DNA from 4 places in the Lysinibacillus sp. CTST325 genome. Region 2 is predicted to be linked to each of the others. Evidence: riboswitches for the same ligand, from Rfam matches in the RefSeq annotation. Region 2 holds a riboswitch; each other region holds the start of a gene.
The links. A riboswitch is a leader RNA that binds a small molecule or an ion and turns the genes downstream of it on or off. The one in region 2 is predicted to bind cobalamin.
Positions count from the first base shown of each region.

Region 1: it holds a riboswitch for cobalamin, as region 2 does, so the genes downstream of both, ACYQ73_RS19545 (hypothetical protein) here and nikA (nickel ABC transporter substrate-binding protein) in region 2, are expected to answer to the same signal.
Region 3: it holds a riboswitch for cobalamin, as region 2 does, so the genes downstream of both, ACYQ73_RS09040 (ribonucleotide reductase N-terminal alpha domain-containing protein) here and nikA (nickel ABC transporter substrate-binding protein) in region 2, are expected to answer to the same signal.
Region 4: it holds a riboswitch for cobalamin, as region 2 does, so the genes downstream of both, cobT (nicotinate-nucleotide--dimethylbenzimidazole phosphoribosyltransferase) here and nikA (nickel ABC transporter substrate-binding protein) in region 2, are expected to answer to the same signal.

Region 1 covers NZ_BAAFHO010000010.1:57,559-61,777, forward strand. Annotated here, with positions in the region: gene ACYQ73_RS19530 (C40 family peptidase) at 1-627, shown strand, start outside; gene ACYQ73_RS19535 (hypothetical protein) at 719-970, opposite strand; gene ACYQ73_RS19540 (hypothetical protein) at 1,188-1,736, shown strand; cobalamin riboswitch at 1,968-2,175, shown strand; gene ACYQ73_RS19545 (hypothetical protein) at 2,482-3,024, shown strand; gene ACYQ73_RS19550 (ABC transporter substrate-binding protein) at 3,026-3,988, shown strand.
Region 2 covers NZ_BAAFHO010000002.1:298,458-302,676, reverse strand. Annotated here, with positions in the region: gene ACYQ73_RS06895 (M3 family oligoendopeptidase) at 1-621, shown strand, start outside; gene ACYQ73_RS06890 (NUDIX domain-containing protein) at 671-793, shown strand; gene ACYQ73_RS06885 (hypothetical protein) at 1,111-1,236, opposite strand; cobalamin riboswitch at 1,530-1,722, shown strand; gene nikA (nickel ABC transporter substrate-binding protein) at 1,872-3,485, shown strand; gene nikB (nickel ABC transporter permease) at 3,557-4,219, shown strand, end outside.
Region 3 covers NZ_BAAFHO010000002.1:697,636-701,854, forward strand. Annotated here, with positions in the region: partial or broken gene ACYQ73_RS09035 (ribonucleoside-diphosphate reductase subunit alpha) at 1-770, opposite strand, end outside; partial or broken gene ACYQ73_RS09040 (ribonucleotide reductase N-terminal alpha domain-containing protein) at 1,112-2,413, opposite strand; cobalamin riboswitch at 2,576-2,763, opposite strand; gene ACYQ73_RS09045 (hypothetical protein) at 2,874-3,557, opposite strand; gene ACYQ73_RS09050 (ECF transporter S component) at 3,554-4,048, opposite strand.
Region 4 covers NZ_BAAFHO010000001.1:458,913-463,131, reverse strand. Annotated here, with positions in the region: gene ACYQ73_RS02395 (hypothetical protein) at 1-340, shown strand, start outside; gene ACYQ73_RS02390 (ABC transporter ATP-binding protein) at 355-1,284, shown strand; gene ACYQ73_RS02385 (ABC transporter permease) at 1,281-2,030, shown strand; cobalamin riboswitch at 2,117-2,294, shown strand; gene cobT (nicotinate-nucleotide--dimethylbenzimidazole phosphoribosyltransferase) at 2,409-3,464, shown strand; gene ACYQ73_RS02375 (trimeric intracellular cation channel family protein) at 3,576-4,181, opposite strand.

The DNA.
Region 1 (4,219 bases), on a different contig from region 2:
AATGAAGCGAAATCTCTTGCATTAAAGGCACAAATTGCAACGAAACAAGAAGAAGAACGTTTAGAAGCAGAACGTAAAGCAGCAGAGGAAGAAGCAGCTCGTTTACGTGCACTTCAAGCAGCTACTCCGGTAGTACAAGCAACGAATAACAACGCTAACGATAATAATGGTAACAATAATAACAGTAATACTAGCAACGCTAGCAATAGTGCCAAAGCGAACAATGAAAAATCATCACAAAAAGTCGTTGTTGGTTCTGGTTCGGGTACTGCATCTTCAGGTGATGCAATTTCAACTGCAAAGCAATTCTTAGGTCGTAGCTATGTTTGGGGCGGCAGTAACCCATCAACAGGATTTGACTGTTCAGGTCTTGTACAATGGTCTTACAAACAAGCTGGTGTATCTTTACCACGTACAGCATCACAACAATATTTAGCAACACAACGTATTTCAGCAAGTGAAGCACGTGTAGGTGACCTAGTATTCTTCAGCTATGGTTCAGGCATAGCGCATGTTGGTATTTACTTAGGGAATAACACGATGATCGATGCTCAAAATAAAGGTGTTGTCATTGAATCACTTGATTGGTGGAATCAATATTTAGTAGGCTTCGGTCGTATTCAATAAGCCCTACTATTATATAGACGATTTAAATAGCAAAAAGGTCATCTTTGTAAAAAAAATTACAAAGATGACCTTTTTTAATATTTGACGGTATTCAAGATTCTGCGAGTAAACCTATCATCCCGGTATAGTTATCCATTAATTTAGGCTCGACTACTCGATGAATAATGAGTAAAATAACATCTAGGATGAATAAATTTACATAAGTAGATATATTTACTATCATATTACCAGTTACTAAAATGGAAATAGAGCCGATGAAAGGTATAGCATCAATTATCGCTATAATGATTGTCATCGTTATAGCGTATTTCACTTGGATTCGTAGAAGGCCAATTCCAATCATAAAAAATGTGTCTTTTATAGCTGAAAGAAATGTTTCCTTGCATATTGATACTCATTTCTGATAATTTTGAAATATAACAATTAGGGATCTTACTGTGAAATTAAAAGTGTTTGTGACTTTAGTTTCGTAGTAGTAAAGTAATGAATGATAGAAATTAGAATAATACTTACAAGTTTGCCATTTTTGCGTTCTGAAACAATAAAGGTAGGGATGAATCATGGAAAAAGAGATTTTGCAACTTTTTAGTAATTTAACAGAGCATGACCGTGATATTCAATACAAATCATACGAAGAATTAATGAAAATTATGCAGGAACCAGTTGATTGGACATATTCAGTTTGGGAACAACTTGTTCAGGCTCTTACATACAAAAATGGGCATGTGCGTGCAAGTGCTGCACAATTTTTATGCGCATTGGCAGCAAAAAGTGATCCTGAAGAAAGGGTATTAGAGGACTTCTTAAAGATTTGGGCAGTAACGTATGATGAAAAAACAGAAACTGCGAGGCATACTTTGCAGGCAATTTGGAGAATAGGTTTAGCAGGGCAGGTCCAAAGAGATTTAGTCGTGTCATATTTGGCGAAAAGATTTCAAATATGCATAGACGAAAAGCACCCGACATTGATACGCTATGATATTATTGTATCTTTTAAAAAGCTATTCGATGCAACGAAAGACCCGAAACTACTAGAGATTGCACAGCGCTTAATTGAAGAAGAAGAAGATGTTAAATACAAAAAGAAATATAAGAATGCCATCCGTTAAAAGTAGTAAAATAGCTGTTTTTACGCAATTTCTTTCGTAGAGATAGCCTTTATAACATCAATCTATGAAGTATAACTAATACCTGCACGAGCATGAGAAATACCCGTGGGGGCAATGAAAACATCCGCGTGCATAAGGTAATACCTGCATGATTTTTATCCATCGTATTTGTGTATTCTATTCCACAGCTATTTTTTCCTATTAATCTATGTTAAACTGCTTAACAAGTGAATAATTCTTGCAGAATAAGGGTGCTGAATTATAGCATAATCGGGAATTCGGTGAAAAACCGAAGCTGTTTCCGCAACTGTAAGTACAGGAATCATAAAGATACACCACTGTCGAAATATCTGATGGGAAGGTTATTTTATGACTCACAACGTGATTGAATGTAGTGAACTGTACAAGCCAGGAGACCGACCTTTGTTTGAACGTATGATAACTCTTCGGAAGCTAGGAGAAAATGCGGCAATTACATAGGCTATGTCGTGTCTATACGACACTATTTATGTTATTTTCGTTGTTTCCTTATGAGTGGGAACAACGTTTTTTTATGTACACGTATAATTCACCTGATGGAATGCTAGGGAGGGTGTTTATCTTCATTCAAATGAAGATAAAGCCTTCGGACACATTGTTTATCTGCGCGACAGCGGCAAATGTTTTCTGTAGCGACAGCTACAATTACGCTTAGGCGAGATTGATAAAGTAAGAATTTTTCACGAAGGAAAGCGGGGACTTAGATTTGAAAAAAGATGCACGTTATTCTTGTTATCCGTTTATGCGTGAAAAGGCATCAACAGTAGATTTTGAAATTCGAACAGATAGCCTTACAACACATATTGGCGTCGCTTTGGGAGCGGTAAAAAAGGAAACGGTAGAGGTAGTAGCAGGTGATTTATTAGCTATTTTACCAATGGCTTACCATGTGAATGGCTCAGTCCGAGGTAAATTGGCGGTAACCGAAGATGATTTGACTTGGCTAAGTGATCGCTATGATTTCTACGTTAGCTATGTTAAAGAAGAAATACAAAACTTTGTATTACCACAAGGGACAGGGGCTGCTACTTCATTACATTTATGCCGTAGTGAGGCGAAAAAATCATATCGCGTTTTACACAAAGTATCTGAAGAACGGGAAGTACCAGCTATTCTCTTTGATTATTTAGGATTACTAGCCAATGTCTTTTTTGTAATGGCTGTCTATATGAATCAGCATGCTGGTATTGCTGAAATACCGTTTATTAGTAAGTCATACCCGATGAAAAAGAAAAAGGAGAAACAATGAAATGAAAAAAATGTTTAAGCTACAATGGCTTTCTGTGTTGATGCTGGCACTAGTATTAGTTGGCTGTGGCACGAAAGAGGATACTAATAAAGAAGCTACTTCTAAGGAAGATCAACAAGTTGAGAAAACTAGCTATAAAGTTAAGGATGACCGTGGAGTAGAGGTAGAGTTTGATGCTGCACCTAAAACTATTGTTTCATTACAACCGAGTAATACAGAAATTTTATTTGCTCTAGGTGTGGGTGATAAAATCGTTGGTGCAACTGAGTATGATACGTATCCAGAAGAAGCACAAAAAATTGAGCGCGTCTCTAGTTCTACAACATTCAATAGTGAGCGTATTTTAGCCCTAAAGCCAGATGTCGTTATTGCCTATACAACTGGAGGCGATGAAGAAAATTTAAATGCCTTAAAAGGTCTCGAAGATGCGGGTATTAAAGTGTTTGCGATTCAATCAGCTAAATCATTTGATGATGTTTATGGGGATATCGAACAAATCGCTACAGTTATGGGAATCAAAGATAAAGGCGACAAGTTAAATGTAGATATTAAAGCTAAAATTGCGGAAGTCCAAGCAAAAGTTAAAGATGTGAAAAAACCAAAAAATATCTACTTAGAAATTAGTCCAAAGCCAGACATCTATACAGCTGGTTCTGGTACATTCCAACAAGAGATTTTAAATGCGGCACATGTTAACAACGTTTTTGCTGACCTTGAAAGCTGGGCAAAGGTATCTGAGGAAGATATCATAGCGAAAAATCCAGAAGTCATTTTAACAACAGTAAACTATGTGGAAAATTCAGCGGCAGAAATTCTTTCTCGTGATGGATGGAATTCAATTCCTGCCATTCAAAATAAAGCGGTTTATTCTATAGATACTGATATCTCAAACCGTCCAGGTCCACGTATTGGCGAAGCTGTTGAGTTAGTAGCAAAAGCAACATACCCTGAGTTATTTAAATAGTCTATATTGAAAAAGAGTATTTTGGAGCTGTCCTTTATGGGCAGCTTTTTTGATGGGTAATTATCTGGTAGTGAGAGATTTACTATGAAGATTCCTTGGCCCTGCTCCGCTTTGGAGAAAAAGTGGTCGGGTAGAGTGGAAAACTACTCCGCTTTGAAGAAAAAGTGAAGGGTGGAGTGGATAACTGCTCCGCTTTGATGAAGAAGTGATCGGGAGAAGTGGATAAGTGCT
Region 2 (4,219 bases):
GATGCAATGAAATCTATTAATGGAATGAATAAACAATATCCAATGAGCATTGCTGAAACTGCTTCAACATTTTCAGAGATGATTATATTAGATGCGGCAATGCAAAAAGCTAAATCTACTAATGAAAAATTATTTTTACTTGATGAGAAATTAAAGCGTAGTGTCATGAATTTCATGAATATTCATTCTAGGTTTTTATTTGAAAAGAAATTTTATGAAGAACGTAAAGAAGGAATTGTTTCATCCTCACGCTTAAACGAAATTATGCAAGAAGCAATAGATGAAGGATATGATGGTTCTCTTGATAATCCTTCAGTGCATTCATGGATATGGACACCACATTATTATATTACACAATCTCCTTTTTATAATTTTCCATATTCATTCGGATATTTGTTTGCATTGAGTTTATTTGCAAAGGCAAAAGAAGAAGGTAAAGAATTCGAAAGATGTTATTTAGATTTGCTTCGCGATTCAGGGAGTATGTGCACAGAAGATTTAGTGATGAAACATTTAGGTGAAGATATCACTTCGGAAACTTTTTGGAAAAAAGGAATTGAATTATGCATTAACGATGTGGATGAATTTATCAAATTAAGTAGTGAATGTATCATTATTTAAAGATGACGAAATCTTTAATAAAAGAAAATAAACCTACTGACATTAGTGGGTGAACTTTCCCGGTGGACGTATTGAATATGGTGAAAACATCATCCATGCAGCTCGTAGGGATGTGAACGAGGAAATGGGCTTTGATGTAAAAGCTAACGGTATTAAAGCAAATGGCAGATAACTTAGTAGTAGAGAATGTACATTCAATTATTATTTAAAATAAACAATTAGGTGAACAATTCATATTTTATTAATGTGGGTTACCGTTTGGGGTCTCGCCAACCAAATGATATATATCCCATGTTTAGCGAATTTCGAAAAAACGAAAGCCAATTTCTTGTATGCTAAGAAGTTGGCTTTGTTTGTGCATTTTGAATTTATCAATTTAAAAGTCTTATTTTTTTACATATAAGAAATCACGCTTTGAATAAAAAAAGATTGATTTCGATCCTCCTTATTTCACTAAAGGCCTTGTTAGCTCAGAATAAGGAATTAAACTTAATTAGGCTTAATGTATTCTCCTGTTGAAGCATTAAAGCCCACTGCATTCATTTTTGTTTGGTCACTATTCCAACCTATCACTAATAGTAGGGTAACATTTCTCTCCTTATCTTTAATAAGCATAAAATTATTTGTAAAAACTCTTTTTTAGGGTAAGGAGAAGTACCAACACTCGTTAAATCATTTGTATAATCAATTTTTTCGTCATCCTCGTGGGTTTTGGAAGAATCCCATGAAATTGATACGATCTATACGCTGTTTTCATTGAAGAAAGCGTGACTAAACATAAAAAGAAGGTAAACGAGGCCAGAGTAAGATACCTGGCCTTGTTGTGTTAGTCATTACTAGCAGGTTTTTATTATATTCAGAAAATAAAATTGACGCGAACATTAGAGCATGTTATGTTTAATACTAATTTCATAGCAACCATTACAAGTTTGAGTGAAATAAGCTTTCATTCAATTAAAAGGAAAATGGGTGTAAATCCCATGCTGTCCCGCAGCTGTAAATGAGGAGTTTTGTTTCGATTACCACTGAGTGATTACTTGGGAAGGTGAAGCAAAATCATGATTCATGAGCCAGAATGCCTGCTTGTAAGGAGATTCATTGATGATCTACGAAAGATAGGGAGATGGATGGGTGCTTGCTCATAGTAAGTTATTCTGTCCTTATTCTTTTGGAATAAGGTTTTTTTATGCCTTCTATCAATCAGTAGATTCTCCATTTAGTGCACCACAAACAAAGATAGGAGACAGAAAATGAGATTGACAAAGTATTTACTTCCTTTCACACTTATTTTGATGTTCAGTTTACTCACTGGCTGTACAAGCACTGAAAAGGAAGAGACAGCATCGAAACAACAGACAGACGAAAAAATGATAACGATTGGATGGCCATTAGATGTTGGTCCATTAAATCCCCATACATATTTACCAAATCAAATGACAGCACAAGCAATGGTCTATGAATCATTGGTTGAATATAACGATGATGGAACAATTACGCCGAAACTAGCAGAAAGTTGGGATATCTCAAAGGATAAAACGTCTTATGTTTTCCATTTGAGAAAAGATGTCAAGTATTCTGATGGAACGGCTTTTAATGCAGACAATGTGATTCGTAACTTTCATGCAGTTTTAGCTAATCGTGATATGCATTCTTGGATGGGCATGGTCAATCATATTAAAGAGGTTGTGAAAGTGGATGACTTTACAATTCGTTTGCAATTGGATGAACCTTATTATCCTGTGTTAAACGAACTTGCCTTTGTAAGACCTTTCCGCTTTTTAGGTGATAATGGATTCCCTGAAGGTGATGCGACGCAAGATTCAATTAAAGCGCCTATTGGGACAGGCCCATGGGTATTAACAGATTACAAAAAGGATGAATATGCTTTATTTAGTCGCAACGAAAACTACTGGGGAGAAAAACCTCTTGTAGAACAAATAAAAGTAAAAATTATCCCTGATTCAGAATCTATTTCGTTGGCCTTTGAAAACGAAGAATTAGATTTAATATATGGTCGCGGCATCATTAGTTTAGATAACTATACGTTTTTAAAAGATAGTGGGAAATATAAAACGGCTACGTCTGAACCTTTGTCTACGCGTGCTTTACTGTTTAATACACAGTCAGGTCCGTTAGTAGAATTAAAGGTACGTCAAGCGATTCAATATGCAATCAATAAGGAGCAAATGGTTGACAGTATTACACATGGTACTGAAAAAGTGGCCAATACACTATTTTGGGATGCTGTGCCTTATGCCAATATTGATTTAGCTCCAATTTTATATAATCCGAAAAAAGCGCAACAATTGCTAGATGAAGCGGGATGGACGCTACAGAAGGGTGAAAAAATTCGCTCTAAAAACGGACAGCCACTAACATTAGATTTAATCTACATTGCAACAGATGCGATACAAAAACCTATGGCGGAACTAATGCAAGGTGAACTAGCAAAAATAGGGGTACAATTGAATTTAGAAGGCGCAGATGTGATGGTAGGTTTGCAAAAATTAATGGATAATCAGGTCGATATAAATTTCTGGCGTACAAATGGACCACCAACAGATCCACATAGCTTTGCTAATGAATCAGCTACACCAAACGCTAATGGTGTCTATGAAGCGAAATTAGGCTTACCAAATGCCAAAGAAATCGATACTAAAATTCATCAATTATTAGTAGGTACAGATGAAAAAGAGCGAGTGCAACTTTATACGGATATTTTAACAAAGTTCCATGACCAAGCACTATTCTATCCTATATCTTACGAAACAAATAACGTGATTTATCAGCCATATATGAAAAATTTTGCTCCACGTGCATCTGAATATGATATTCCATATGCACAAATGGAAAAAGAAAAATAATTGTAAAAGAGAGAGTATGTCGATTAAAGACAGCTCTCTCTTTATCATAGGATTGAGTAGGAAGTGACAGCATGTATGAATCGACATGGATGTTTTGTTTAAAAAGAATTTTAACATTGCCGTTTGTATTATTGGGCGTATCCATCTTGACCTTTGTATTTATTCGTTTCGTTCCAGTAGAGCCCGCTGAGGTCATTCTTAGATTGGCGAGAGTTGCGCCAACAGCAGAAGCCATTCAAGCATTGCGTGAAGAACTTGGAACAGACAAATCTTTTTTTATTCAATATTTGCTATGGATAAAAGGCGTTTTGCATTTAGATTTTGGGACATCTTTTGTTAGTAAATTGCCCGTGGCACATGAGCTATTCGCTAAATTACCTGCAACCATTGAATTAGCTGTTGCTGCATTTGTGTTGATTTTAGGAGTAAGTATGCCATTAGGGATCATAAGTGCCTTGTATAAGCATTCCATCATCGATAAAATAATTCGACTATTGACTATCATGAGTGTATCCATTCCAACTTTTTGGTTAGGTTTTTTACTACTATATGTATTTAGTTTGAAATTAGGGATCTTCCCGACAAATGGAAAGGGCACACTAGCTCATTTAGTTTTACCTGCACTCGCATTAGCTTTACAGACAATTGGACTGTTCGTGCAGTTTATCCGTACAGCCATCATTGAAGAATTACAACAGCATTATGTTCAATACGCGCAGCTAAGAGGATTAAAA
Region 3 (4,219 bases), 400 kb from region 2:
AGTGAAATGCCTTGGTCGATATGACGTGCTCGTGCAGCATTTTGTTTAATTGTCCAATTTTGATCGATGAAATAAGCAGATTTATAATACCAAGTCGTCACAGGTGATAGATCAGGTACTGTTACTGGAATTTTGTAATCCTTCTTCTCTTCTGAATAACTCTTTTGGAAGATTGGATCAATCGTAGCCGTACTGCCTGCTAAAATAGATGTTGATGAGTTCGGTGCAACTGCCATTACATAGCCGTTACGCATCCCTTTTTCAGCAACCGCGGCGCGTAACGCGTTCCATTTATGACTGTCATAGCCACGTTTGTCAAAATACGCACCCGTATGCCAATCTGAGCCTTCAAATAATGGGTAAGCTCCTTTTTCACATGCCAAATCGTTAGAAGCACGAATCGTTAAATACGCAATTTCCTCATATAGCTTGTCCGCAAACTCTACAGCTTCCTCAGACTCCCATTGAATTTCTTTCAAAGCTAATAAATGGTGCCAGCCAAATGTGCCAAGTCCAATACCACGGTAGCGTAGGTTCGTACGCTCTGCTTGTTTTACTGGAATTGTATTTAGAGCAATAACGTTATCTAACATACGTACTTGAACTGGGATTAATCGTTCTAGAACGCCAGCCGGTACAGCTCTACCTAAATTAATAGATGATAAGTTACATACAACGAAATCTCCAGGCTTGCGACGTGTTACGATGACATCATCTTCTAGGGTAATAGATTCGAATTCAGTCGCTGACATATTTTGGAATATCTCTGTCCTTTTTCTTCAACTAGGTTCGCTAAACCTAATCCGTTCTCTTTTGAACTGCTGTATATCACTATACAGAGGAGACTATATCATCATCCTCAGCTCTACCTGTAGGATGCTCCGCTTTTCCCTTTATGAATTATCCCATTTTATAGGGCCTCGCTTGAGGGGTACTCTACTCGCTTCTTCACTCATATTTTTCAATGAGCTATGCTTTCGATAGTCGTTAGGCTTTTACTTTTGATTAATTAATTTAATCAAAAGATTTAGCACGGTGGGTTATCACATTGTGACTTTCCCCGTTTAACGGAGTTTTCGACAACCATTTCTGATTGAAGGTGCTACTATTAACACAAATTGCTTGAGTAAATCATCCCTTCATGCTTATTCGGATTCATACGATTTACTTCATCACGATAGAACATAAACGGCACGCCTGTTTCTAGCTGTGAGCGCATAATACGCTTCATAATATCAATGGCTGGTACGACTTCACGACTTAACAATGGATTCGCGATACATTCCTCATATTTAGTACGGAAAGAACCGTCACCCTTTTTCTCATCGTAGAAATCTTCTAGTGAGTAGCCCATAACCTCTCGTACTTCATGCGGGTCAAATAAATGCCAATCCCCACGTGCCTCAACAGTTTCCATAAATATATCCGGTAAGCATAGCCCTGTGAAAATATCATGGGCACGTAGACGTTCATCCCCATTGTTTAAGCGTAAATCTAAAAACGTAAAGACGTCTTTATGCCAAACATCTAGATAGACAGCAATAGCTCCTTGTCGTTGCCCAAGCTGATCGACTGAAACCGCTGTATTATTAAGCTGTTTAATCCATGGTAAAACGCCACTTGATGCACCTTTAAAACCTTTAATAGATGAGCCTCGGCTACGAATTTTACCCATATAAACACCAATACCACCGCCGTACTTCGATAATGTTGCGACATCTGTATTCGTGTCATAAATGCTTTGTAAACTATCATCTACTGTATCGATAAAGCAACTAGATAGCTGTCCATGTGTTTTACCTGCATTCGATAATGTCGGTGTGGCAACAGTCATATATAAATTACTCATTGCCCAGTAAGATTCACGGACTTTCTCTAAACGATTTTCTGTTTCATCCTGCATCAGAGTCATTGCAATGACCATCCATCGTTCCTGCGGTAATTCCACTGGTGTTTTCGTGTAATCACGGACTACATAGCGGTCCATTAATGTTTTTAAACCAATATACGTAAACAACTCATCACGACTTGATTCTAGATAAGAAGCGAGTTCCTGAAGCTCCTGCTCACTATACTTTGTTGTTAAACTTTCATGATACAAACCAGCTTCTGTATAGTGTGCTAAATGTTCTGGAAAAACCTTATAAACATCTTTCACTGAGACACCACGACGCGTTGCAAATTGATCATACAGTTTTTCTAAATAAACTTGAGCTGCGACAAATGTCCAGTATGGCTCCTCCTCATCAATTAAGCTAAGCGTTTGTAAAATCATCGCATCCGCCCATGCTTCAAATGTCGCATTGTCGTTTTTTCGTAGCCATCGATCCGATAATCTTACAAAACTTTCGAGTTCATCCTCCGTGTAATTTTTCTTTAGCTTAGCAATTTGCTGTTCGATTTGAATTGTCATGTACACATTCTCTCCCTTTCCTTCTCCAGCAACACAAAAAGCGATCACGCAACATCTATCGGTTACGTGATCGCAGTAAAATCGGAAATGGAAATGAAGGACATGCACACAAAGAAGTGAACAAATCTCTCGCCTCCACTTCTCAATCCCCGAAGAATGTGTTGCTGTCTTGAACATATCGGCAGGTCTCCTGGCTCATGCTTCCTCCAAATGATAACCTTCCCGTTCTTCACAGTGGCCTACTCATCATTTGTCAGCACTTACAGTTGCGGGGACAGCTTCGGCTTAAGATGACTCTTTTTCCGAATTCCCTTTTAAACCATATTGGTACCGCTCGTCCAAAATACTATATATTGTGTTTTAACTCCTAAACAAATCTAACATATTGTGTTTATTGTTGCAATAGGCGTTTTGCCCCTTGCACGTTATAAAGTGCGACATTTTCTCGAAGCAAGCCCAATTACAATGCAGTTTTACGTAGTTTTTCAAAATTTCTAGGAAATTTTTTTTGTGCTAGCTGCTCTTTTTCAGGCTGTATTCCTAGCAAAACTACTGCACATGGACCAGCCGATTTCTCAACATCTAACGAACTTTTGACCTGTTGTTCACCAAAAAGCCGAGTAAATTCGGCTTGTAGACCTTTTGATCCAACTGGCCATACTTGCTGCACGATTCCCTCTTTCCACGCCTGAAAAATAGGTTGCAGCTGTGCGACATCTTCAGGCTGTGCAAGGATTTCATTGCCTACAAGCGGTAGTCCATAGGTGTACCAACTAAGCTGTTCATGCTTAGTTGCTGCGTGTTTTTGCTGCTCACCTAGCATCGTTATAGACAATCCTGATTGTACAGTCGCCATATTGGACTCTGTACTACCATCTATCGGCGGACAACTAAGACCAGCCTCATCAAAAACCTGCTGAATGCCTGCAACATAACGAGACCATGCAGCATCCCCTGAAAAATTAGCGAGTAAAATATGGCTTGGTAAAGCATTTGCAGCAAGCTGCTCTAAAAAAGTAACACGCGCCGTGAAGTATGCCGTTAGTTGGTCTGGGGCAGACACAACATCTTGTGGTTTTTCACCAATCGCCGCGGCATTATCTGTTGTAGCAAACAGCTCACCTATTTTTATTGCATTTCTCAATGTACTCGACCTTCTTTACGCCCAAACACATTCGACAAAATTGGCATCACAATTGCAACGATCACTAGGTTTATGAGTGTTGCCAATGGAAGACTAGTCAGTGCCGCCCAGTAAAATGCCGGACTAATGATAAAGTAAAATGGTAAAGGTGCCACAACGCCATTTAAAACAAGTGCCACAGGCCATTTCCAGAAATGCATTCCTTTTTTATGCATGACCCCAAAGACCCATACAACAATAAACATTTCTACTGCGATAATAATATGTAGAGGCCCATATGGAAATCCAGTAGTTAAGGCTGAGATAAAATGCCCAATGACTCCCGCAACTCCAGCTAATACTGGAGATAAAAATACAACGCTCAACAATGCAGGTGCAGAGTCAAGCGCAGCAGTTGAAATAAATATTGGAATTTTAATAACTGCACCTACTGCACAAATTGCCGCTACCATAGCAGTGAGCGTCAATTTTATCAATCTTTGTCGATCCATCCCATTTCCTCTTTTCTTTAAATTTTTTATAATAGCGTGGGATTGATTTCCGTTCCGGTTGGGCGCTTTCCTGGGGGCGTCCGATGAGCCGCTTCGCTGCACAACACGATGTTGGTCACGAAGGCGTTATCACAGGACGTGATGGTTTTAGCCTTCGTTCCTCTATTGTTA
Region 4 (4,219 bases), on a different contig from region 2:
TGAAAGTATTTTGCAAGTCCAATTTATTACTGAACAAGAAGATTTAGAATCACTCATCTTACATATTAATGAAAAGATGAATATAGACAGTAAAGAAATTAACATTATGAATAAATATTTAGAGAAAAGCAAAAAGTTTTTACAGCATAAAATTTACAAGATATTAGAAAATGATAAGGATTTTTTATTATTTTTAGGTAATGAGCGGGTTATTGAAAGGCATCATTTATCATTAGATGAAATGCTTCAAGTTCTTGATAATATTGATATTAAAGACATGCAAGCATTTATAAATGAAAAGTTAAATCATGCAACAATGAAGCGAATCATTCTATCATAATTGAGGTGTTCTAATTGAATGAAGCAATATCAATAAAAGATTTGAGTTTTTCGTATACCTTAAATAAACAAATATTGAAAAATATTAATTTAACGATAAACCACAATGAAGTGTTTGGGTTACTAGGACCAAACGGAGCTGGAAAAACAACTTTATTAGAATGTATACAAGGAGTTAAAAATGGATTCACTGGCACCATAACTGTCAATGGTTTAGATGTTACAAAAGATGGAGATAAAATTAAACCACTTATAGGTGTACAATTTCAGTCAAACTCCTATTTTGATCATATTAAGGTGGATGAATTGTTCGAATTTTTCGCCACATTATACAATATGGAGATTACTGAAAAAGAAATTGAAGACTTATTAAAAAAAGTCAATATGCAAGAACATAAAAGAGCTTACGTTAATAAACTTTCTGGCGGGCAAAAACAAAGAATAAGTATAGCATTAAGTATTCTCAATAAACCACAGGTCTTGTTTTTGGATGAACCAACAACTGGTTTAGATCCAAACTCTAGAAAAGATTTGTGGCATATTATTAAGGATATTAGAAAAGAAGGGACAACAATAATCCTAACGACACATTATATGGAAGAAGTAGAAGCACTCTGTGATAATGTATGTTTTATAAACGATGGGAGTATTTATACAGTAGGAAAACCTGAAGAAATTATTAAAAATGCTAATTTAAACTCGGTTATTAAAATAGGTTTAATAGTAGATTCTTCTGTCCAGTATTTAGAAAGTTGTTCGACAGTAGATAAGATTAAAAAAGAAGATGACTATTTCTACTTATACACGAAGGATATTAGAAAAACGTTAGATTATATAAATAAATTAGAAGATGAAAAAAGAATAACAACAACGAGCATTAATATTCAAAAAGCAAATTTAGAAGATGTATTCTTAAATATGACTGGAAGTGTTTTGAAATTATGAATAGTTTTGTTAATTTATCTTCTATATTTTTCAAAATGGAAATAAGAAATAAACAAGCGGTTATTATGAGTACGGTGTTCCCTATTCTAATGATGGCTTTAATGGGTACAGCAGGGAAAGACGCTGCAAGAGAGGGTATGTCATATATGTCCTATATTTTCCCTGGTATTCTAGGGATGGCTTATGGAGCTATAGGTCTTATAGCTTTACCCGTTATGATTGCTTCGTATAGGGAAAGGGGTATTTTTAAAAAAATTAAAGTTACTCCAATCTCTACATCAAAAATAATGGTATCTATTTTCAGTACACAGCTTTTCATTATGGCTATACAAACAGTTATTATTTTGGGCATTAGTGTTTTCATTTTTAATGTTCAATTAAATTTTAATTCAATTTATACTCTTTTATTAATTCCATTGTTATTAATGGGTGGTCTTAGCTTATTAGCCATCGGTTTAATAATCGGAATTTACGCTAATAACGCAAAAAATGCCACAACTATGGGGAATCTTTCAAATCTAGTTTTCATTTTTTTAGGTGGTACTTTCTTCCCGAGCGATGTGTGGCCAAAATTTCTAATGCCATTTGTTTATATTAATCCACTTAATTATATTATTGAAGCTATTAGAAAAACACTGATCTTCGAGACACAAAATCTCAACACTTATCTGACTGAATTATCAGTATTAACTGCTATAGCAGTAATTACTTTAGTATTTTGTGTTAAAGTTTTTAAATATGAATAATTAAGCATATTTATTTACTTAAATAACAATGAAGCTTGAAAATTTAAAATGTTGACACAATGAGCGCTTTGCCGTAGATTTAAAGTAATTGCATAAAAGCGTTAGGTGCCCACTGCGGGAGAATAGGGAATAAAGTGAAAAGCTTTAGCGGTCCCACCACTGTAAAAAGGGAGTTTCATAGAGAATGCCACTAGCATCGTTCTGGGAAGGTTCTATGAAATGTTGAAATTGAGCCAGGAGACCTGCCTATCTGCTTCGTATTATATAGACGATGGAAAAGTCTGTAGTTTATTTGTTATGGATAAACTACAGGCTTTTTATTTTTTTCTCAAAATCATTCTTCGAGTAACGAGGGCAAAAAAGAAAGGGGAAATTTTCATGCAATTATTACAACAAACGATCCACAACATTCAAAGTGCCGACCACAAAATGATGGGGCAGGCAAGAGAACGCATAGATGCACTTTGCAAGCCACCTAGTAGTCTGGGAAAGCTGGAAACTCTAGCTGTGCAACTATCTGGTATTACAGGTGAACTATATCCTGCAATTGATAATAAAGCAATTATTGTCTGTGCCGCGGATCATGGTGTCTGTGATGAAGGAGTGACACCGAATCCACAAAATGTGACGGTCTTCCAAACATTAAATTTTCCTAGAGGCGGAACTGGTGTCTGTGCTATCGCAAAAATCACAGATGCTAAAATTGTCACAGTGGACGTTGGTGTAAAAGAGGATATTCCGAACGATGCTGGTGTCATCTTAAAAAAGATTAAATATGGCACGGACAATATGGCAAAAGGTCCTGCTATGTCAAGGGAAGAAGCCATTCAATCTATTGAAGTAGGAATTGAAGTAGCTACGGAAGAAATTAAAAAAGGGATAAATGTACTCGGGACAGGTGAAATGGGTATCGGTAATACAACACCGAGTGCTGCCATATTATCGGTTCTTCGCGAATGTCATCCGAAAGAAGTGACAGGCTTCGGTGCAGGTGTTGGACCAGGGGGAATAGCACATAAAGTAAAGGTCATTCACAACGCTATTGCATTAAACAAACCAAATCGTCATGATGCTATAGATATTCTCTCAAAAGTCGGTGGATTAGAAATAGGCGCTATGGCAGGAGTGATACTTGCTGCCGCCGCACATCGTAAACCAGTTGTTATTGATGGCTTTATTTCTACTATTGCTGCTCTTATTGCATACGAACTCGAACCAAACGTAAAAGACTATGTCATTCCTTCACATGCCTCTGAAGAACCAGGTGCAAAAATTGCAGCTGAAATGCTCGGAATTGAACCGATGCTGCAAATGAATATGCGATTAGGTGAGGGTTCTGGTGCAGCTTTAGCCTTTCCTATTTTGGACGCAGCTTGCTCTATGATGAAAAATATGACTACTTTAGAAGAAGCTATGTTGCTGTTGAAAAATTAACTTTAGTCGCTGCTGTGGATGCACGGAGTTTGTGATAAATAAGGAATTAAATTTAAAATTCAAAACAAGCCCAAATCTGATATTTGGGCTTGTTTTTATGCAACAGTATAACTATGCTCGATTCAACTTCCGTAACGGTAAACGCCATTTCCTCATATATGAAAGTATTCTTAGTACTGTGATCACACCAAATAATACATATAAAAAGATATCCCCTGTAAATAGTTGAAGTCCGATGATAAGCCCGGCTATTGCTGCCCAAACACCATAGATTTCATCACGGAGGACTAAAGGTTGTCGTCTAGCTAATAAATCGCGAATAATTCCACCACCTGATCCTGTTAAGACAGCAGCTACAATAACGGCACTAATAGGCATGTCGAGCTTCACAGCATAAAGGGCACCTTGAATCGCAAATGCCGATAATCCAATAGCATCAGTGAAATTGCCCCAGCGATGCCAGTGTTGAATGAGTCGATGTGGAAATAAGAAAAAAATTGTGATGGCTGCAATGGCAATTTGAAACATCATATCTTGACCCCACAATGTTGTTACAGGTAAACCAATGAGTAGATTTCGTATAGCTCCACCACCAAAAGCAGTTACGATACCGAGTATATATACACCGAATAAATCGTATTCTTCCTCCATTGCAATTATTGCCCCGGAAATAGCAAAGGCGATTGTTCCGACGATACTAAAAACCTCCCAAGCCAACCCTTTCACCCCTTATGTGAATAAATCATTTCATGTTG